Regions from separate parts of the Herbaspirillum sp. UBA812 genome, predicted to be linked through region 3. Evidence: predicted binding sites of a transcription regulator. Region 3 holds the regulator's gene; each other region holds the start of a gene.
The links. The regulator FliA, encoded in region 3, starts transcription of late flagellar genes. The targets are predictions, from matches to a motif close to CTAAAGTTTNNNNNNNNNNNGCCGNTA.
Positions count from the first base shown of each region.

Region 1: B3873_RS25040 (FlxA-like family protein) is a predicted target of FliA. The motif match lies at 5,285-5,311, and genes of this name have one in related genera.
Region 2: motA (flagellar motor stator protein MotA) is a predicted target of FliA. The motif match lies at 3,772-3,798, and genes of this name have one in related genera.

Region 1 is NZ_DBIC01000381.1:4,763-12,216, reverse strand. Features, by position in the region: partial or broken gene B3873_RS25070 (DNA topoisomerase IB) at 1-445, shown strand, start outside; gene alkB (DNA oxidative demethylase AlkB) at 457-1,110, opposite strand; gene B3873_RS25060 (alpha/beta hydrolase) at 1,107-2,018, opposite strand; gene ada (bifunctional DNA-binding transcriptional regulator/O6-methylguanine-DNA methyltransferase Ada) at 2,072-3,214, opposite strand; gene B3873_RS25050 (Lrp/AsnC family transcriptional regulator) at 3,400-3,918, opposite strand; gene hppD (4-hydroxyphenylpyruvate dioxygenase) at 4,066-5,181, shown strand; gene B3873_RS25040 (FlxA-like family protein) at 5,376-5,723, shown strand; gene B3873_RS25035 (MFS transporter) at 5,771-7,141, opposite strand; gene B3873_RS25030 (ABC transporter substrate-binding protein) at 7,233-7,454, opposite strand, start outside.
Region 2 is NZ_DBIC01000167.1:3,498-10,951, forward strand. Features, by position in the region: gene B3873_RS11140 (cystathionine beta-lyase) at 1-1,042, shown strand, start outside; gene flhD (flagellar transcriptional regulator FlhD) at 1,715-2,032, shown strand; gene flhC (flagellar transcriptional regulator FlhC) at 2,210-2,824, shown strand; gene B3873_RS11155 (class I SAM-dependent methyltransferase) at 2,926-3,720, shown strand; gene motA (flagellar motor stator protein MotA) at 3,913-4,773, shown strand; gene motB (flagellar motor protein MotB) at 4,853-5,791, shown strand; gene B3873_RS11170 (hypothetical protein) at 5,876-6,430, shown strand; gene B3873_RS11175 (response regulator) at 6,560-6,925, shown strand; gene cheA (chemotaxis protein CheA) at 6,980-7,454, shown strand, end outside.
Region 3 is NZ_DBIC01000069.1:5,603-13,056, forward strand. Features, by position in the region: gene flgA (flagellar basal body P-ring formation chaperone FlgA) at 155-892, shown strand; gene flgM (flagellar biosynthesis anti-sigma factor FlgM) at 1,106-1,420, shown strand; gene B3873_RS04390 (flagella synthesis protein FlgN) at 1,452-1,910, shown strand; gene B3873_RS04395 (RNA polymerase sigma factor FliA) at 2,039-2,776, opposite strand; gene B3873_RS04400 (MinD/ParA family ATP-binding protein) at 2,782-3,585, opposite strand; gene flhF (flagellar biosynthesis protein FlhF) at 3,620-5,110, opposite strand; gene flhA (flagellar biosynthesis protein FlhA) at 5,107-7,215, opposite strand; gene flhB (flagellar biosynthesis protein FlhB) at 7,218-7,454, opposite strand, start outside.

The sequences.
Region 1 (7,454 bases), on a different contig from region 3:
TGAAGCGGCGGGCGAGGATTTCAGTGCCAAGGATTTCCGCACCTGGGCCGGCACGGTGCTGGCCACGCTGGCGCTGCAGGCCTTCGAGCGGGTGGACTCGCAGGCGCAGGCCAAGCAGAACGTGGTGCGCGCCATCGAGAACGTGGCGCGCCGCCTGGGCAATACGCCTTCCATCTGCCGCAAGTGTTACGTGCATCCTGCCGTCATCGAAAGTTACCTGGACGGCAGTTTTGCGGAGCGGCTGGAAGAACGGGTGCAGGCCGAACTGGTGGAAGAGTTGCAGGATCTGTCACCGGAGGAAGCCGCTGTACTGGCCTTGCTGCAACAGCGTCTGCAAGAGGCGGAACAACAACCGGCCCGCAAGCCTCGTCGCAAACCTGCCGCGCGCACCGCCACCTCTTCGGTGCCGCGCAGAAAAGCGGCGCGGCCAACGGCACGCGCCTGAACCGGCAGCGCTCAGCGCGCGCGGCGGAAAGTCAGGTTGTAACGGCAGCGCCTGGTCAGCGGGTGCTCACCGTCGCGCAAGGGATCAACACCATGGAAGGCCAGCCGCGCCGGGCCACCCCACACCACCACATCGCCACTCTCCAGCCGCATGCGCTGCGGCTTGTCGGTGCGCGCCATGCCACCGAACAGGAAGGTCGCGGGCAGACCGAGCGAGACGGAGACGATGGGCTGGTCCATGTCCAGTTCATTCTTGTCCTGATGCAGCGACATGCGCGCACCGGGTTCGTAGCGATTGATGAGGCAAGCGTCAGGATCGAATCCTGCAAATCCCGCCTCGGCTGAGGCGCGCGCGGCCAATGCCACGAAGGCCTCTGGCATGGCTGGCCAGTCGCGCTCGGACAGCGGATCGAGTGACTGGTAACGATAGCCGCGACGATCCGTCACCCATCCAAACTGGCCGCAATTGCTCATCGCCACCGACATGCGGAAACCGCCCGGGGTCTGCATGTGGCGCAGGGGCGAGGCGGCCAGAACCTTGTCGATGGCCGCCATCAAGGCTGCGGCTTCCTCTTCGTCGACAAAGGCGCGCAGCAGCAGCGCACCTTCGGTGATGGTCTCCACCGAAGGATCACGCGCCAGGCCAGCGAAGAGGTCACCGCTCACTTGGAAGGCTCCGGACGCGGTGGCGGATTTTCAATGAATTGGCTCACTTCTTCGAGAGTCGGCGCGATGAAACGCAGCGGCCGAGAGAGGCTGCCCACCAGCGAAGCGTGCGAGGTGTTGTCGAAGTAGCGCTCCACCACCGGCACCTGCTGTGCGCGCAGCAGTTTGGCCAGACCGCCGGTATTGCGTTCGGCGCCCACCAGCTTGTCCTTGTGCGAGGCGATCAGCAACGCGGGCGGCGCACCGGCCTCCACGTGCCGCACCGGCTGCGAATCCGGTGGCGAATCGGGCGCGAAGAAGACCGGTTTCACATCCTCGTTTTCGATGGGCAGGAAATCATAGGGACCGGCCAGTCCGATCCAGCCGCGCAGCTGTGCCGGCGAGGCCCCGGCTGCGCGCAGCCAGCGCGCATCGAGCGCCACCATGGCGGCGTTGTAGGCACCGGCGCTATGTCCCATGACAAAGACGCGCTGCGGATCGCCACCCAGCTCGCGCACCGAGCGCAAGGTCCAGGCCACGGCCTGGGCGCTGTCCTTCACGAAATCGGGATAACGCACTTCGGGATAGACGCGGTAATCAGGCAGTACGGCAATGAAACCGCGTGAACTCAGGGCCTCGCCGACGAAGGCGTAATCCTTGCGGCTGCCCTCGTTCCAGCTGCCGCCATAGAAGAACACCACCACCGGCAAGCCCGGGCCGGAGGCGGTGGCCGGGGCGTTGGCGGGACGATAGATGTCCAGCTTTTGACGCGGGTTATCGGTGTTGGCGTAGGCCACCCCTTCGGTCTTGACGTAGGAGGAAGCGGGCGTGACGGCATTGATGGCCGACAGCGGCGAACAGGCGACCACACCACCCAGGATCAGTACCGCGCCCGCGAATGCGAGACCAGCCTTGCCAAGAACATGCATGCGCAACTCCAGCGATGAAGGAAGGCCTATTGTAGCCGCGCAGGGCAAAGGCTTCAGGCGCGCTGGTCTTTCGGGCTGGCGGCGTCTTCCCTGCCCTCGGCCTCGCGCGCCAGCAAGGCGCTCTTGCGCGCGATGCCCCAGCGATAGCCGGAGGGCGCGCCATCGAGCCGGACGATGCGATGGCAGGGAATGAGCACGGCGATCTCGTTGCGCGCACAGGCATTGGCGACCGCCCGCACCGCTGCAGGCTGGCCGATGCGCGCAGCCAGTTCGGCATAGGTCAAGGTGACCCCGGGCGGCACTGCGCGCAGTGCCTGCCACACACGCTGCTGGAAGGCGGTACCGCGCACGTCCAGTGGCAAGGCGGCACCCTGTCGCGGATCGTCCAGCGCGGTCAGTACTTGCGCCAGCGTCTGCTCGAAGGCGGCATCGCCGGGGGCGAGATCGGCATGGGGGAAACGATCCTGCAGTTGCCGCAGCAACTCCTCCGGCTCGCTGCCCAAGGTGAGCGCGCAGATGCCCTGCTCCGTAGCCGCCACCAGCAAGGCGCCCAGCCAGCATTGCGCAACGGCGAAGCGGATTTTCTCGCCGCGGCCGCCGCGACGATAGGTCGCCGGCTTCATGCCCAGTTGCGCCGCGCTTTGCGCATAGAAGCGGCCACTGGAATGGAAGCCGACGTCATAGAGCGTCTCGGTCACGCTGGCACTGCCGCCGAGTTGCGCGCGCAGGCGGCCGGCGCGATGGGCATCGGCATAGGCCTTGGGAGTGAGGCCGGTGTGCTGCTTGAAGACCCGATGAAAATGATGACGGCTCAAGCCCGCGGCCTGCGCCAGCGTGGCCGTGTCGGGCTGTTCCTCGGCCTGCGCGATCAGGCGGCAGGCTTGCGCGATGGCCTGTGCCTGGCGCTCGTGCAAGGGCGGCTGGTCCGGCTTGCAGCGCTGGCATGGACGAAAGCCAGCCGCTTCGGCCGCAGCGCAGCTGGCGTGGAAGGCCACGTTCTTGCGCAAGGGTGTGCGTGCCCCGCAGGAGGGCCTGCAGTACACGCCGGTGGTGCGCACCGCATACCAGAACCGGCCATCGAAAGACGCATCGCGCTGCTGCACGGCTTGCCAGCAGGTGTCGGGGTCGAGTCCGTTGACGTCGGCGGCGGAGGCAGTGGAGCTAGTCGGCAGAGGAGAAGAAGTCATGGTCAGCATGTAGCGCTCCCGGAATCGGATGCCACTGATTCTAGGCCTGCGCTGACGGGGCGGCACTCCGGCGATTGCTTTTGAATTCCTGAGCCGGATCAGAGGTGGAGAAAAGCCTGATAAAAAGCATCATTCGATTATTCAATGATTGAGGCGTCCAATCATTGAATAACGGCATCATGCTTTTTGAAGCCTCACTGCGAGAAGCGGATGCGCTGGCGCGACTTCACCGGCTGCATCACATGTTCCAGCGGCAGTTCATGGGACTGCTTGACCTTTTTGAGGGTGATGTTGGACTTGACGTTGGTCACGCCCGGCAGGCGCAGCAAGCGCGTCATCATGAATTCGGAGAAGGCGGCCAGGTCGGGGGCCACGATGCGCAGGATATAATCGCCCTCGCCCGTGACGGAGAAACATTCGGTCACTTCCGGCATCGTTTCCACGGCCTTCTCGAAGAGTTCGCCACGGGTCTCTCCCTGGCGGTCCAGGGTCACGGTGGTGAACGCGGTCACGCCCAGACCGACCACGGCCGGGTCCAGCACGGCGGTGTAGCGTTCGATGACATGGGCTTCCTCCAGCCGCTGCACGCGGCGGCTGATCTGCGAAGTGGACAGGTGGACTTTCAGACCGAGGGCGCTATTGGTAATATGGCCATCTCGCTGCAGCTCGGTCAGCAAGGCCAGGTCGTAGCGGTCCACGTTGATGATGCTCATTTGTCTCTCCAAAGTTCATATTTAAGAATTATTTGTGCATATTATCTAATATATCGCGCAAAAAACAATCACAAATTGCAGTCTTGACGCAATAAACTCCTCGCATGGGCCGCGCTTGCCGGCCCTCCCCACACGAGGAGACACCAGATGGGCCACGCAGACACCCAGTTCGCCACCGCAGCCGCCAACTCCCCTGTCCGCGCCAGCGGCGACCTGTTCGACAATCCCATGGGCACCGACGGCTTCGAGTTCGTCGAGTACACCGCCGCCGATCCGGCCGGCATTGCCGCCGTGCTGGAGCTGATGGGCTTCACCGCCGTGGCGCGCCACCGCTCCAAGAATGTCACCCTGTATCGCCAGGGCCAGATCAACTTCATCCTCAACGGCGAACCCGGCAGCAATGCCGCCGCCTTCGCCCAGGTGCACGGGGCCTCGGTGAACGCCATGGCCTTCCGCGTCAAGGATGCGGCCCATGTGTACAAACGTGCACTCGAGCTCGGTGCCGAAGGCGTAGAAGCCAAGCTGGGCCCGATGGAACTGAACATTCCTGCCATTCGCGGCATCGGCGGCTCGCTGCTCTATCTGGTGGACCGCTATGGCGACAATGGCTCCATCTATGACGTCGACTTCCAGTTCTTCCCGGACGTGGAGCGCAATCCCAAGGGCGTGGGCCTGACCTACATCGACCACCTGACCCACAACGTCATGCGCGGCGCGATGGACACCTGGTCGTCGTTCTATACGCGCCTGTTCAATTTCCGCGAGATCAAGTATTTCGACATCGAGGGCAAGGTCACCGGCCTGCGTTCGCGCGCCATGACCAGCCCCTGCGGCAAGATCCGCATCCCCATCAACGAGAGTGCCGACGACAAGTCGCAGATCGAGGAATTCATCAAGCAGTACAACGGCGAAGGCATCCAGCACATCGCCCTGGGCACCGACGACATCTACCAGACCGTGCGTGCCCTCTACGCCCGCGGCGTGCCGCTGCAGGACACCATCGCCACCTACTATGACCTGGTGGAACGCCGCATCCCCGGCCATGGCGAAGACCTGGCTGCCTTGCGTGAACTGAAGATCCTGATCGACGGCGCGCCCACCGATGGTCAGGGCCTGCTGCTGCAGATCTTCACGCAGAACCTGATCGGGCCGGTGTTCTATGAAATCATCCAGCGCAAGGGCAATGACGGCTTCGGCGAAGGCAATTTCAAGGCCCTGTTCGAATCCATCGAGCTGGACCAGATGCGCCGTGGCGTGATCTGATCCCCTGACCGCAGCCACTGCGGGCCGCCCTGAGGCCGCCCGCATGTCAAAGGCGCAGCCCCCTGACGGGGACTGCGCCTTTTACTTTTTTTACTTTCCGTGGCTCAAGATGTCCGCGTGGCTGCCGTAAAACAAAGCGAAGGCACTATCGCAGTCCCCTTGCAATCCTTGCGCCCCTGTGGGCTGGAGTTCGCATGAACGTCGCGTATGAACAAGAACAACCTGCCCACGCTGAAGTCGCAGTGGCAGACACGCTGGACCATGACCCCGCCGAGCTGGTGGCGCAATTGAGCCACCGCATCCTGCTCCTGCAGCAGCAGGCGCAGTCCCTGGCGCGTTTCCCGGGCAACCGGGATGGCAAGCAGCAGCGCCAGTTGCTGCAGCAGCAGATCCGCAATCTCTACCAGCAATTGTTTGCGCTGGAACAGCAGCAGGCGCAGCAGCGCCGCCGCAGCGAAAACTATCTCAGCATGGCGCTCTCCGTGGCGGCTCATGCGGCGCACCAGCATGCGCATGGCGAGACGGTGGCACCGGCGCTGTAAGCCCGGCAAGCCCGGTCTCAACGCCCTGCCCTGCCCGGTCCTCCCGCTCAATAACGCAGCCGCGACAGGCTGACCAGGCTGGCCGCGCCCGCCAGGGCGGCGGCAAAGCACAGGACCAGCGCATACGGCGAGCCCGAGAACCCCATCAGCATCGCCACCACCGACGCCCCCACGGTCTGCCCGGTCAGGCGTGCCGTGCCCAGCATGCCGCTGGCTCCGCCGGTCCGTTCACGCGGCGCGGCACTGATCATGGTGCGGTTGTTGGGCGACTGGAACAGTCCGAAGCCGATACCGCACACCGCAAACATGGACAGCATCAGGCCATCCGGCGTGCTGCGGTCCACCGCCAGCAAGGCCAGCAATCCCAGGCACATCACGGCCAGCCCGATCCCCCCCAGCAAACCCGCAGCGACGCGGTCCGACAGCTTGCCGGCCACCACCCCGGTCAGCGCCACGGCCACCGGCCAGGCCGTCAACAGCATGCCCGCGCGCGCGGCGCCCATACCGAGATGATTCTGCAGCATGAAGGGCAACATGACGAAAACCGCCATCTGCGCTGCAAAGGAGCAGAACGAGGTCCCGATCGACAAGGCAAACAAGGGGATGCGCAGCAGGTCCAGCGGCAGCATGGGCGCGCTCGGCGACTGCAGTTTGAGCAGCAATGCCAGGCTGATGGCGGTCAGCAGCGCGCAGCCCGCCACCACCCAGCCGCCCTGCAGGTGGCCGATGGCATCGATGGTGTAGAGCAGCAAGCCGATGAAGGCCATGCACAGCAGTGCCGACTGGCGATCGAAACGGCGGGCCGACAAGGGATTGAACGGCAAGGCGCGGCTGCCCACGGCCAACGCCGCCAGTCCGAGCGGGATGTTGATGAGGAACAGCCAGTGCCATGAGCCCAGATGCAGGATGACCCCGGCCACGGTGGGCCCCAGCGCATTGCCGGTCCCGGCCACCAGCGCGTTGTAGCCGATGGCCCGGCCCAGCTGCCGGGCCGGATAGATGAAGCGGATCAGCGCGGTATTGACCGACAGGATGCCGGCCGCCCCCAGCCCCTGCAGCACCCGCGCCAGGCTCAGTTGCAGCATGTCGCCGCTGGCCGCGCAGGCCAGCGAGGCCAGGGTGAACAGGAACAAGCCACCCAGATAGACGCGCCGGTAGCCGATCACTTCGCCCAGCGAGGCCAGCGGCAGCAGGCACACCGCCATGGCGATCTGGTAGCTGTTGATGACCCAGATGGCATCGGCATCGCTGGCTTTCAGGTCGGTGGCCATGACCGGCAACGCCAGATTGGCGATGGAGCCGTCGAGCACCGCGATGCTCAGGCCCAGCACCACCGTGGCAATGGCCAGCAGCCGCTGGCGCGGCGGCAGGCCATCATGATCGGGGGAAGTGGAAGACGATGCGGAAGTGACTGCCATGAACCTGCTCTATCGCTCTGTTGCGCTGTCCGTGCGCGAGGAAAACCAAAAAAGGAAACGGACGCCGCAGCGCCCGGATCGGATGATGCCGTCAGCCCGCGTGGCGGAATGCCGAAATGGGCGTGAGCTTCTTGTCGCGGGGAATATTGAACTTGGTCTTGGGACCGAACCACTTGATCCACATGGCGTCGATCTCGCCGTCCTTTTCCAGCGCGGCCAGCGCCTTGTTGACGGCGTCCAGCAGTCGGTGCTCGCCCTTCTTGACGCCCAGCGCCGTCGGCTCCCAGGCCAGTGCGCCTTCGACGAAGCGGAA
Region 2 (7,454 bases), on a different contig from region 3:
CATGCGTTCGCGCGACTGGCGCGAAAAGCTGGGCTATACCTACGGCCTGCACGGCACCCCGACCAGCTTCGTGCTGGAAGCGCGGCTAGCCGAGATCGAGGGCGGCACCTATTGCCGTGTCACCCCCAGCGGCCTGGCGGCCATCGCGATGGTCAACTTCGCCTTCCTGAAGACGGGCGACGACGTGCTGCTGCCGGATAACGTCTACGGCCCCAGCAAGGACCTGGGGCAATGGCTGGAGCGTGATTTCGGGATCACCGCACGCTTCTACGACCCCATGGTCGGCGCCGGCCTGGCCGAGCTGATCCAGCCCAATACACGCCTGGTGTGGACCGAAGCACCCGGTTCGGTCTCGATGGAAGTGCCTGACATCCCGGCCCTGTGCCGTGCCGCGCATGAAAAGGGTGTGCTGGTGGCCATCGACAATACCTGGGCGGCCGGCATCGCCTTCAAGGCCTTCGAACACGGTGTGGACATCGTCATGCAAGCCGTCACCAAATACCAGTCCGGCGGCTCGGATGTGCTGATGGGCGCTGTCATCGTGCGCGACCAGGCCCTCAACGAGAAACTGGAACTGGCCCACATGCGCCTGGGCTTCGGCGTGGGTATGGACGACGTCTACATGGTCCTGCGCAGCCTGCCTTCGATGCGCCTGCGTTTCGAGGCCCACGATGCGGCCGCGCGCAAGGTCGCGGCCTGGCTCAAGCAACGCCCGGAAATCGTGGCGGTGCTGCACCCGGCCTTTGAAGATTGCCCAGGACACGCCCACTGGAAGCGCGACTTCACAGGGGCGGGCGGTTTGTTCTCGGTGATCTTCGATTCCCGTTACAGCGAAGAGCAGACTGACCGCTTCGTCGACAGCCTGCAGCTCTTCAAGATCGGCTACAGCTGGGGCGGTGCCCACAGCCTCTGCGTGCCCTACCGCATGCGCGGCATGCGCCACCAGTGGCAGCGAGAAGGCGTGCTGGTGCGCTTCAACATCGGGCTGGAAGCCCCCGCCGACCTCATTGCCGATATCGAGCAGGCCTTGAGCAAGCTCTGACTGGCCAGCCCTGCTCGGCTGCCGGTGTCGGCAGCGGGGCAGGGCGCGTCTGATGGCCGACAAGGTTCAGTTTGCACAAAAGAAATTGAATAAAGGTAAATGCTGCATCTGTTTATCGTTTTGCCGCACTTGGCAGCGTCATAAAATGGTAGCAATTCTCGATACGGTGACTTCCCGATGGTTTTTGACGTTGCGCAAAAATCATCAAAGCGGGTAAATATATGAAAGTTTTCTGGGTGTTCTTCCTGAAGCCAACTACAGTGAAGTGCCCAAAAAACTGGATGAGCTAGTCGTCCCCAAGCAACAAGAGGGCATTTGTCATCGAATATTTACAACTTATTTTGTTGCCTGGAAGACAATTTTCTTTTGTCATTTCAACCAGGAAACCTTTTGATCAGGAAATTCCTGATTGGCGCGCAAAGTCACGAGCCTCCTCGCTCTTCGGCTGCCAGAATGGAAATCTTCACCGATATCCCGCAGTCGTGTAAGACGGACACCTACAAGATGCTCGGGCTTCTCTCCGTCTAAAAATACCGACCAAGTCTAATTTCCCGCCTGTCCTGCCCCCCTCAGAATTGGCTTGCAGTCAAGTAAATGTAAGCGATTGTAAGTAGCTCGATGCAGCGTTCAGCCGCGTGAGCCGTAGGAAGTACTTACCGAGGTGGGGTGCAAATGAATACCAACGACATGATGGCGGAGATCCGCGATGCCAACCTGAGCTATCTCATGCTGGCGCAGCAAATGATCCGTTCGGACAAACCGACCGCAATCTTCCGTCTGGGTATCAGCGCCGAGATCGCCGATCTGATCGAAGGCTTGTCCAACGTGCAGATCATGAAGCTGGCGGCGACCAACATGATGTTGACCCGTTTCCGTTTCGACGACGGCGCCATCCTCGGCATGCTGACCAACTACAACAAGGACAAGAGCCTGGCGCAGTCACACGCAGCCATCCTGATGGCCTGCCAGCCCGGCGAACAAATTTCGTAAAACAACAAGACAAAAAGCATGGCCGGCGTGGCCAGGGACAGTCAACGCGCCGGAGGGGAAGACGTTCTACAGAGTTATTCAGTTTCAGTCTTGCATTCATGCCTGAAAGTTCGCCCGCCCGGGGCCGGCGAATTGGGGTCAGGCAGTTTTATTACGAAATCACCGGGGGGTTGCACCATGGCTAAAAAGAGCGTTGTGACAGAGGCGCAGGAAATTCAGTTGGCCATTGAACTGATCAATCTGGGGGCACGCCTCCAGTTGCTGGAATCGGAAACCTCGCTGTCGCGCGAGCGACTGCTGAAGCTGTACAAGGAATTGAAGGGTGTCTCGCCGCCCAAGGGCATGCTGCCGTTCTCGACGGACTGGTTCATCACCTGGCAGCCCAATATCCATTCTTCGCTGTTCATCAACATTCACCGCTACCTGATCGAGCATGCCCGCATCAGTGGCATCGAGGCCGTCATGAAGGCCTACAAGCTCTACCTGGAGCAGGTCGGCTACAACGATGCCGGCGAGCCGGTGCTGTCGCTGACCCGTGCCTGGACGCTGGTGCGCTTCTTCGAAAGCAAGATGCTCATGACCACGGCCTGCTGCAAGTGCCACGGCCACTTCGTGGTGCATCGCCTGGACCTGCATCAGGACTACCTGTGCGGCCTGTGCCACATGCCCTCGCGCGCCGGCAAGACCAAGAAGGCCAAGGATGCGGTCATCATGGGTCTGGTCGACGGTGCGATGCCGGTTGCGGCTTCCGCGCCGCTGTCCGCCGCGCCGGTGCTGGCCGCCGTGGCCTGAGCCGGAGCAGGGATGTACCGATGCCTTGCTGCTGGTGAGCAGCAGCAAGGCGGTAATGGGCCAGGGTGTTCAACCAAAAAAGAATAAGGCCGATTGCCTCGATGTCCGAACCTGAGAATCACCCCGGTGCCGGGCGCAGGCCTCTGTGGCAGGCGCCGGCCATCCAGGCCTTGCTGCTGTTCGTGCTGGGCCTGATTGGTGCCAACGTGCTGGACGTGCTGTTCCAGCGCGCCGGTCTCGCTCCTCTTTCCCCCCTCCAGACTTCCCTGCTGCATGGCGTGATCGCTGCGCTGCTGGCACGACTGCGCCGCATGGCCGCGTGGTGGTGGCTGATCCTGCTGGTGTTCCCGCTGGCGGCATTGGGCGTCGGTCAGTTGCACCTGCCGTCGTGGGTGTTCCTGGCGGTGTTCCTGTTCATGCTGGTGCTGTTCTGGTCGACCTTCCGCAGCCAGGTGCCGTTCTACCCTTCCGGGCAGAGTGCCTGGGATGCCGTGGCGGGTCTCTTGCCCGAGGGGCGGCCGATCCGTTTCATGGATATCGGCAGTGGCCTGGGCGGTGCCGTCCTGGACCTGTCGCGCCGCCGGCCCGAGAGTGAATTCACCGGCATCGAGATTGCGCCCTTGCCGTGGCTGGTGAGCCGGCTGCGGGCGGCGCTGGCGGGCAATCGCTGCCGCTTCGTGCGCGGCGACTACCTGCTGCTGGATTTTGGTGACTATGACGTGGTGTTTGCCTACCTGTCACCGGCGGCGATGGAGGCGCTGTGGCACAAGGCGCGCGCGGAAATGAAGCCGGGGACGCTGCTTCTGAGCTACGAATTCCATATCCCCGGCACCACCCCGGATGTGGTGGTCGAACCGGAGGACGGGGGCAGGGTGCTGCACGGATGGCGCATGTGACACGTTGCATGGGTAAAGACGCCCTTTACACGGGGCTGCGAGACGCGACGTATCAAGTTTGCGCGAATTCAGCCGTAAATCGAAAAGGAAGGGCGTTTTTCGGATATGTATTCCCCCATTTGCTTGACTGGAATACCTGTAATCTGACGAACGTGAAAATACACTCAACGCCACAGGGACGGGAGTAGGCACTTGTTAGTCATCATTGGATATATCGTGGTCATGGCGTCCGTCTTCGGCGGCTTTGCCATGGCAGGGGGCCACCTGGGGGCACTGTTTCAGCCGATCGAACTGCTCATGATCGGCGGTGCAGCAGGGGGCGCTTTCCTGGTCGGTAACAACAACAAGGCGATCAAGGCCACCTTGAAGGCGCTGCCCACTGTTTTCAAAGGCAGCACCTACACCAAGGCGCTGTACATGGAGCTGATGGCGCTGCTCTTCGAGATCCTCACCAAATCCCGTAAAGAGGGTTTGATGTCGATCGAAGGCGACATCGAAGAGCCGGAAAGCAGCCCCATCTTCAGCAAGTACCCTGGCGTGCTGGCGGACCATCACCTGATCGAGTTCATGACCGATTACCTGCGCCTGATGGTGTCGGGCAACATGGATGCGTTCCAGATCGAAAACCTGATGGACAACGAAATCGAGACCCACCATCACGAGGGCGAGATTCCGGTGCACTGCATCGCCAAGCTGGGCGACGGCATGCCGGCCTTCGGTATCGTGGCGGCGGTGATGGGCGTGGTGCACACCATGGAGTCGGTGGGTATCCCTCCCTCCGAGCTGGGCATGCTGATCGCGCACGCGCTGGTCGGTACCTTCCTCGGTATTCTGCTGGCCTACGGTTTCGTGGGCCCGCTCTCCAGCTTGCTGGAACAGAAGCTGCACGAATCGACCAAGATCTACCAGTGCGTCAAGGTGACGTTGCTGGCAAGCCTGAATGGCTATGCGCCGGCACTGTCGATCGAATTCGGCCGCAAGGTCCTGTTCTCGACCGAACGTCCGACCTTCCTCGAACTGGAAGAGCACGTCAAGCAGGCCAAGGGCAAGTAAGCGGTCAGCAGGCCGGCCAGGGGAGGCCGGCAGGCAGGTCGATTCACACAGACATCAGTATTGAAGCAGGAGCACAGGCATGGCCGACGAAGGTCTACGTCCCATTATCGTCAAGCGGATCAAGAAAGGCGGCGGGGGTCACCATGGTGGCGCCTGGAAGATTGCGTACGCCGACTTCGTGACCGCGATGATGGCCTTCTTCCTGCTGATGTGGCTGCTGGGATCGACCGCCAAGGGCGACCTGAACGGGATCGCCGAATACTTCAAGACGCCGCTGAAGGTGGCCATGGCCGGCGGTTCCGGCAGTGGTGATGCCAATACGGTGCTGCCCGGCGGCGGCAAGGATCTGACCCGCCAGGACGGCCAGCTGCGCAAGGGCGAGAACGATGTGGTCTCGCGCAAGCAGAACCTGAAACAGGCACAGCAGGAACTGGAGCGCGCCGAGCGCACCCGCCTGGAAGAATTGAAGTCGCGCCTGGAAAAGGCCATCGATTCCAATCCGACCTTGAAGCAGTTCAAGAACCAGCTGTTGATCGACATCACCTCGGAAGGCCTGCGCATCCAGATCGTGGACGAGAAGAACCGTCCCATGTTTGCCCTGGCCAGTGCGCAACTGCAGCCCTATACCAAGGAAATCCTGCATGAGATCGGCCGCACATTGAACGACGTGCCCAACAAGATCAGCCTGTCCGGCCACACCGATGCCACGCCTTATTCGCGCGGCGAGAAGGGCTACAGCAACTGGGAACTGTCGGCTGACCGCGCCAATGCTTCGCGCCGCGAACTCATTACCGGCGGCATGGACGAATCGAAGGTGCTGCGGGTGGTGGGCCTGTCCTCGGCGGTGCTGCTGGACAAGGAAGATCCGTTCAACCCGATCAACCGCCGCATCAGCATCATCGTCATGAACAAGAAGGCGGAAGAACTGGTGGAAAAGGATAGCGGCTCGTTGAACGTCCCCACCGATGCCAGCGATGAAGATGTGCAGCAAGGGCTGAGTGCGCCGGCCAAGAACTGATAACAGATGCCACGCCGGCGCGGGTGCGCGCGGTTTGCCAATGAAGCAGAAGTGTTCCAATTGAACAGGGGAAGAGAGCCGGATATGCCGACCAAGACCATGCTGCAGGAGCTCAAGCGCTTGTTGCTCGATACTGCCAGCGGCGGCAGCCGCCAATTGACGGAAGTGGAGTCGGACCTGGTCCAGACCAACATCCTGCTGGGCGAAGCCATCGGCAAGCTGGGCAACAGTTTCATGGAGCTGCATCGCGCGGTACAGATACAGCAATCCATCCTGGAAGGCCTGATGAACGGCAGCGGTCAGTTCGACAGCGCGAGCATTGATCAGCTCAAGGCCACCCAGGGCGAAGTCAGCCACTACGTCAACGCGGCCGTGACCGGCTTGCAGTTCCAGGACATGACCAGCCAGCTGCTGGAACGCATCGTGCGCCGCGTGATCGGCCTGCGTGAAGCGCTGGGGGTCCTGAGTGCGAACAGCTTCGAGATCGTCCCCGAGCAGGGCCAGACCGACGAAGAGGTCAAGGAATTGCTGGCCAGCACGGTGCAGGCGATTGAAGAGCGCCTCAACATGCTCGATACCGGGCTCTGGAAAGCAGTGCGCCAGACCCGCATGGAAAGTGGCGACATCGAGCTGTTCTGATCGGTGGCTGGCTGAGTGGTACAAGATTGAACTAGGTCATTCCGGCCTTGGCTGGGCGGTAGGTCGGTGGCCAAGGGTGCGGCATAATGCATACGCGCATGAGCCTTATTGAAGAAACAGGGAGTAACGATGTCCAAAACGATTCTCGCAGTAGATGATTCCGGGTCACTGCGTCAGATGGTGGTATTCAGTCTGAAAGCTGCAGGTTACAACGTGACCGAGGCGGTCGACGGGGTGGACGCGCTGGAAAAGGCCAAGACGCATACCTTCGACCTGGTCCTGACCGACCAGAACATGCCGCGCATGGACGGCCTGACGCTGATCCGCTCCCTGCGCGAGCTGACCAGTTACGCACGTGTGCCCATCCTGATGCTGACTACCGAGTTCAGCGACGAGATGAAGGCCAAGGGCAAGGCCGCCGGTGCCAATGGCTGGCTGGTCAAGCCCTTCGATCCGCAGCGCCTGACCGAGGTGGTGCGCAAGGTGATCGGCTGATCGTTTGCCGGGACAAGAAGAAGATACGTACTGCATCCAGCATGGAGCCCAGGCATGAGCATTGATATGAGCCAGTTTTTCCAGGTCTTTTTCGACGAGGCCGAGGAAGGCCTCGCGGAAATGGAAAAGCTGTTGTTGGCCGTCAATGTGGCGTCTCCCGATCCGGAGGACCTCAACGCGGTGTTTCGTGCCGCCCATTCGATCAAGGGTGGTTCGTCCACCTTCGGCCTGACCGATATTGCCGAAGTCACACACGTTCTGGAGTCGCTGCTGGATCGCATCCGCCAGGGCCAGATGAAGCTGACCTCGGAGCACGTGGATGCCTTCCTGGCCGCCAAGGATGTGCTCAAGTCCATGCTGGACGGGCACAAGCATGGTGCCGAGGTGGATCAGGACGCGGTCGGCAATGTCCGCATGCTGCTGGAGGAATTGTCCCAGGGCCGGCGTGCCTCGGCTGCGCCGAAGACGGACGCGGCGGCGCCCGCCGGCGCCGTGGTCGGACCCGGCGGCGTTAGCCGCTACCGGCTGG
Region 3 (7,454 bases):
ATGGAATTACGTAGGCTTGATCATACGTTCGCACCCCGAACTCTAAGGGGCGATAAAGAGAGAAAAGCCTCCCCTGTTTGCCCTTTTGACCTCGCGCGCGCGACGTACCATGAGTGCCAAGATTCGCCTATGCCCTGCGGGCAAGTTGCACAAAATGAAACACGCTTTCCGCGCCCTGCGCCGCACTTTCGCCGTCCTGTCCTTGCTGGCAGCCGGCCTGGGGGCGACTGCGCCTGCACTCGCCCAGAACGACCCCAACTCCCCCCAAAAGCAAGACTTGCAAGCCCTGCAACAAGTGGCGGAGCAATTCCTGAAAAGCCAGACCTCGGGCCTGCCCGGCAGCGTCACGGTCACCATCGATCCGGCCGATGCACGCCTGACGCTGGCGGCCTGCCTTGAACCGCAAGCCTTCATGCCCAATGGCGGCCGCCTGTTCGGCCGCACCACGGTCGGCATCAAGTGCGTGGCCCCCTCCCCCTGGACCATCTACCTGCGCGCCAATGTGCAGGTGATCTCGGATTACCTGGTCGCCGCGGTCCCGCTGGCCCAGGGCCAGACCATCAGCGCCAGCGACATCACGCGCATTCGCGGCGACATGTCGGCGCTGCCCAGCGGCGTGATCACCGAAGAATCACAGGTCATCGGCCGCGTCGCCAACATGTCGCTGCGCGCCGGTACGCCGCTGCGCCTCGACACCATCCGCAACCAGCGCGTGGTGCAGCAAGGCCAGGCGGTACGGGTCGTATCGATCGGTCCGGGCTTCCAGATTTCCACCGAAGCGCGCGCCCTGACCAATGCCAACGAAGGCCAGATGGCCCAGGCCCGGACGGCGGCCGGCCAGGTGGTGAGCGGTATTGCCAAAGCGGGCGGGATTCTGGAAATCAACTATTGAGCCGGTGGCCGCGGTTTCTCTATTGATATGAAGCAATTTCCCGCAGGGCAAGTCCCACGCGGAACGCAGCGGATCGCCCGGACAGGAATGTGAAGAAAAGTACCCGAATTCAGCTTAATTCAGGTGCGGGAATGTTAAAGTTTGCCCAGAACTGGTCGATAATCCATACGACAGGCGGGTGCGAAGCGCCCCCACCCTACAAGGAATACTGCCGTGAACGTTAACGACGCCCTCAAATCTGCTGCCCTCAACACCGAGCAGACGCAAACGCAGACCCGCAACACGACTGCCGCCAATCCTGCTGGCACCGACCCGGCCACCACAAAAGCGGCTTCGGACAGCGTGCGCTTGTCCAGCACCTATCAGGCGCTGGAAACCAAGGACACCAAAAACGGCGGTTTCAATGCCGAAAAAGTGGAAAAGCTGAAAGCGGCCATCGCCAACGGCACTTTCCAGATCGATGCCGACAAGATCGCCGACGGCGTGATCGATACTGTCAAGAATCTCATCAGCGCCCGCCCGGCCTGATTCCCGTTTTACCGCTCAGAGGATCTTTCGCATGAATCCGGCCAGCAACCTGTCCCTGGAACACGCCGCGCTGTCGCGCCTGGTGGAAAAACTGAGCCAGGAACAGGCACTGCTGGCGGAAGCCACCGCCGAAGGCCTGACCGACATCATTACCGAAAAGGCCGCCATCGTTGCTGAAATGTCCACGCTGGCCGGCAACCGCCACGCGCTGCTGGGCAGCCTCGGCTACAGTGCAGATGAAAGCGGCATGCAACAGTGGATGAATGAGCAAGCCAGCGACGCTGACCGCGAGATCTGGGCCAGCCTGTTCGAGCTGGCGCAGGACGCCAAGGAACTGAACCGCGTCAACGGCCTGCTGATCGGCAAGAAGCTCTCCATCAACCAGAGCGCCCTGACCATCCTGCAAGGCAAGACCGGCACCGGCAATTTCTATGGCCCGGATGGCCAGAACAGCATCCGGTCCTCGGGACGCCGTCTGGGCGTGGTATAAGTTTCAGCCGCTTCCCGCTCACGGAAGCACAGCAAGATCGCATCAACAAAAAGCCCGGCATTTGCCGGGCTTTGTCGTTAACGCGTCCTGCGTCCTCTCTCGGATCTGCGCCCTGAAGGCAGGCAGCCTCAGGCCACCCCGCTCCAGGAATGCTCGCGCAGATAGGAACGCATGCGCGAGATCGCCTGGCTGTGCAACTGGCACACGCGCGATTCGGAAACGCCCATGACGGCGCCGATTTCCTTGAGGTTCATTTCCTGCTCGTAGTACAGCGCCATCAGGATCTGCTCACGCTCGGGCAAGGCCTTGATGGAATCCACCACGGCTTCGCGGAAACCGCCATTGATCAGGCTCTGCAGCGGATCATCCTCGCCGTCGCCGGTCTGGTAGCGGTCCAGGAAGTGTTCGTGGCCGCCCTCGTCGTCGTGAAAATCTTCGTAATAGATCAACTGGTGGCCGCCGCAGTCGGTCAGCAGCGACTGATACTCGGCCAGGCTGATCTTCATGTGCTGCGCCACTTCCGCTTCTTGCGGCTGACGGCCCAGTTGCTGCAGCAGGGACTGCATGGCTTCTTCCACCTTGCGCGCATTCTGGCGGATGCTGCGCGGCAGCCAGTCGCTGCTGCGCAGCTCATCCAGCATGGCACCACGGATACGCTGCACGGCGTAGGTCTCGAACTGCGCGCCATGGGTTTCCTCGTAGCGGTTGACGGCGTCGAGCAAGCCCATCATGCCGGCCTGGATCAGGTCGTCCACCTCTACGCTGGGGGGCAGCTTGGCCTTGAGCTGATGCGCCAGTTTCTTGACCAGCGGCGCATGCTGCTCCAGCACGTCGTTCTTGCCCTTTTTTCCCTTGACGTTATACATGCACGTCACACTCCCAGACTGGCGCCGTCGGTGGCCATCCCGTAGCTGCTGCGAGCCGCATCCGGACCGGCCGTGAAGCGCTTGGACAGGCGCTGGAAAGCCAGCGCGGCACCAGCGAAGGGAAACACGTCCATCACCGCCCGCCCCTGTCCGGTGGCGCGGCGAATATGGTCATCCGCCGGAATCGCGCCGATGAAATTGAGCTGCGCCGCCAGGTAGCGGCTGGCCGCTTGGGCCATGTTGGCGTAGACGGTACGGGCTTCGGCTTCGGTGGCATCGTTGACGATGAGACTGAAAGGACGACGACCGATGCGGTCGCTCAGGCTCTTGAGGAGCACATAGGCCGCCTTGATCGAAGACGCCGTAGTCGAGACCTGGATCACGATCTCACCCATTTCCATGGTCGGCACCGGCAGCGACAGGTCACGTGCCAGCACGCCATTGACCAGTGTGATCTCGGCCTGCTCGATGAGGCTGTCGAAGATCTCCGCCAGACGGCCGGCATGCGGATCGGTCGCCGAGGGCACGCTGCGGCGGGCGATGCGCGCCATCGAAAAACCTTCCGGCAGGAGCCGTGTGGCTTCCGCCATCGGACGCTCCATGCGCGCCACTTCCTGCAGGGTCGCCACGTCGTGACGCAGGCCGATGCGGGTCAGCAGACCCGTTGTGGCAACGTCGCCATCCACCACCAGCACGCTGTGCTTGGCCTGTGACAGTGACGCAGCCAGATTGATGAGCATGGCACTCTTCTCTTCCTCACCCAGCACCGAGAAGAAGGTGAACAGCCTGGGCACCGGACGCTCCAGCATCCGGCGCAGCCCTGCTGCCTGGTCGATATCGTAACTAGCCAAAGCTCACCTCACGCAGTCCCCGGTCATTCATGGACATGGCAGTAGGACCGATCACGCCCGGCAACTCACCCTCCTGGAATTCGAAAGGGGCGGTTTCGCGCTTCTGCTTGAAGGCACGGTCGGCCAGGTAGAGCTTGTTGGCCACATGCAGGTCTTCCGGCACGCGCTGGCCATTGGCCACGTAATGCAGGTTGAGCTTGTGGCGGATCACCACATCCAGCACGTTGCCGATGGTGGCGGCTTCGTCCAGCTTGGTGATGATGCAGCCGGCCAGCCCGGAGCTGGAATAGGCATGTACCACTTCATTGAGCGTACCGCCGGTGGCGGTGGCATTCAGGCACAGCAGGCGCTTGATGTCCACGCCGGCGCCGGCCAGCATGGCGTCCTGCTCGGCCACCATCTGGTCGCGCTGGCCGACACCGGCGGTGTCGATCAGCACGGTGTGCTTGCCCTTGAGCTCTTCCAGGGCGATGCGCAGGTCGGTCTCATCCTTGACCGAGTGCACCATCACGCCGAGGATCTTGCCGTAGATGCGCAGTTGTTCGTAACCACCGATACGGTAGCCGTCGGTCGTGATCAGGGCCAGCTTGCCGGAGCCGTGGCGCATCACGCAGCGCGCCGCCAGCTTGGCGGTGGTGGTGGTCTTGCCCACGCCAGTGGGGCCGACCAGGGCGAAGACGCCGCCGTTTTCCAGCAGTTCGTTTTCGTTGGCCAGGGTATTGAGATTGCGCGCCAGCACCGACTTGACCCAGAACATGATGTCCTGCGACTTGGAGTTGGCAGGCAGGTTTTCGGTGATCAGGCGCGACAGGCTGGCCGAGAAGCCGGCCGCCAGCATTTCCTTCAGCACCACGCCCTTGAGCGGATCGCGTTTCTGCGTACCGCCCCAGGAAATCTCGGCCAGCTGGGTTTCCAGCACGCCGCGCATGGAGCGGATCTCGCTCATGACTTCGGAAAGGATTTCGTCGTAGTCCTTGCCATCGAATTCAGGCAGGGCCGAACGTGGACGCTGGTCATGTTCACCGGATTCCTGCGCCTGCTGGGCCGAGGCCGGACGGCCACCGGCCGCCTGCTCCGCACGGCGGCTGCGCCAGACGCGGGCATCGCTGGCCGGAGCAGCTTCCACCGGGCGCGCAGGCGCGCGGCCGTGGGCCGGCTGGTCCAGCAATGGCGCATTCTCGGGGCGCGCGGCGCGGGCCGGCTGCTGGGCCAGCGGCGACGACAGCAGCGCCGGACGCTTGGCCTGCTGTGCGTTCGGCGCACCGGACTGCTGCTGCAGCGAGGCCGCCTGCGGGCGAGCATTGGGGTCGCGCGCGCCGGTCGGGGCCACCAGGGTGGTCATGTCCTCGTTGGCCATGGCCAGGATCTCCACCCCGTCAGGAATATTGCGGTTGGAGAGAATGACGGCATCCGGGCCAAGCGCCTCGCGCACCTGACGCCAGGCCTCGCGAGAAGAATTGGCGATAAATTTCTTGACGTTCATGCTTGCCCTCCAACTAGGCTGGTAACTTTAATCGTTTTCGACTCGGGTACTTCAGCGTGCGACAGCACGCGCAACTGCGGCATGGCGCGGCGCAGGAAGCGCGCCAGCAAGGTCCGCAGCGGTGCGCCGACCAGCAGCACGGGCGACAGCCCCATCTGCTCCTGGCGCTGCGCCGCCATTTCGGTCTGCTGCACCAGCGAATCGGCCAGGCCCGGCTCGATGCCGCCGGTGTCGCCACTGGCCTGCAGTGCCTGCATGAGCAGGCGTTCGAGCTTGGAATCGAGGGCCATGACGGCCAGCTCGCTCTCGCCCGGGAAAATCTGTTGCACGATGGCGCGTCCCAGCGCAATCCGTACAATCGCCGTCAGGTCGGTCGGATCCTGAATGCGGGCGGCGTGTTCGGCCAATGTTTCGATGATAGTGCGCATATCGCGGATATGCACGCCTTCCAGCAAGAGGTTCTGCAAGACCTTCTGCAGCGTGCCCAGCGGCAGCATCTTGGGCACCAGGTCTTCCACCAGCTTGGGGGCTTCCTTGGCCAGGTGATCCAGCAGGCTCTGCACTTCCTGGCGGCCCAGCAGTTCGGCCGCGTGCGTGGTGATGAGGTGATTCAGGTGCGTCGCCACCACGGTACCGGCATCGACCACGGTGTAACCCATGGTGGAAGCCTGTTCGCGCAGGCTGCTGTCGATCCACACGGCCGGCAGGCCGAAAGCGGGATCGGAGGTCATCATCCCTGGCAGCGGACCAGTCACCATGCCCGGATTGATGGCCAGGTACTGGCCGGCATGCGCCTCGCCGTTGCCCACTTCCACACCCTTCAGGGTGATGCGGTAGGCCGACGGCTTCAGTTCCAGGTTGTCGCGGATGTGAATCGGCGGCGACAGGAAACCGACTTCCTGGGCGAATTTCTTGCGGATGCCCTTGATGCGCTTGAGCAGTTCGCCACCCTGCCCCTTGTCCACCAGCGGGATGAGACGATAGCCGACTTCCAGGCCCAGCGTGTCGACCGGCATGACGTCGTTCCAGGTCGCCTCTTCCGCTTCCGAGGGCGCAGCTGCGGCGGCAGCGGCCTGCGGAGTGGCCGCGGCGGCTTCGGCCTTGGCCGTTTGCACCCGCTTGCTGATGGCGTAGGCACCGCCGGCCATGGCCGCAGCCAGCAGCAGGAAGGCGATGTGCGGCATGCCCGGGATCAGGCCCATGCCGCCGATGATGACGGCGGTAATGTAGAGCACTTCCGGCTTGGCGAAGAGCTGGTTGATCAGCTGCCCGCCGACGTCCTGGTCGTTGGCCACGCGCGAGACCACCACACCGGCGGCGGTCGAGATGATCAGCGAAGGGATCTGCGCCACCAGGCCGTCACCGATGGCCAGCAGCGTGTAGTTCTTCAGCGCGGCATCGAAGGCCAGGTCGTGCTGCACCATGCCCACCACCAAACCGCCGACGATGTTGACCACTGTGACGATGATGCCGGCCACGGCATCGCCGCGCACGTACTTGGAGGCACCGTCCATGGCCCCGTAGAACTCGGATTCCTGCGCCACTTCCTTGCGGCGGGCGCGGGCTTCGGGTTCACCGATCATGCCGGCGTTGAGGTCGGCGTCGATCGCCATCTGCTTGCCGGGCATGGCGTCCAGGGTGAAGCGCGCGCCCACTTCGGCGATACGGCCGGCACCCTTGGTCACCACCATGAAGTTGATGATGGTCAGGATCACGAACACCACGATACCGACGGTGTAGTTGCCGCCGATCAGGAAGTGGCCGAAGGCTTCGATCACCTTGCCGGCGGCATCCGGACCGGTGTGGCCTTCGGTCAGCACCACCCGGGTGGAAGCCACGTTCAGTGACAGGCGCAGCATGGTCGACACCAGCAGCACCGCCGGGAAGGCGATGAAGTCCAGCGGCTTGACGGTGTACAGCGCAGTCATCAGCACGATCACCGACAGCGAGATGTTGAAGCTGAACAGCAGATCCAGCATGAAAGCCGGCAGCGGCAGCACCATCATCGCCAGCATCATGACGATCAGGATCGGGGCCGCCAGCGCCCGGCCGCTCTTGAGCGGGACCCAGGCCGGGATTTTCATGGTATTGAGTTTGGTTGCCATCGTTACTGCCTGTTTCTACTCTTGGGGCCGCGAGGCTTCTTGGGCGCAGTGGCCGGATCAAGGTCCTTGGGCACGTTCAGTTCGGTCGGTTCTACCGGACGGTTGCCGCCGAACTGACCGAAGGTACGCAACTGGAACACGTAGGCCAGCACTTCGGCCACGGCGGTGTAGAGCGCTTCGGGAATCTCGTCGCCGATCTCGGTATGGGCGTGCAGCGCACGTGCCAGCGGCGGCGCTTC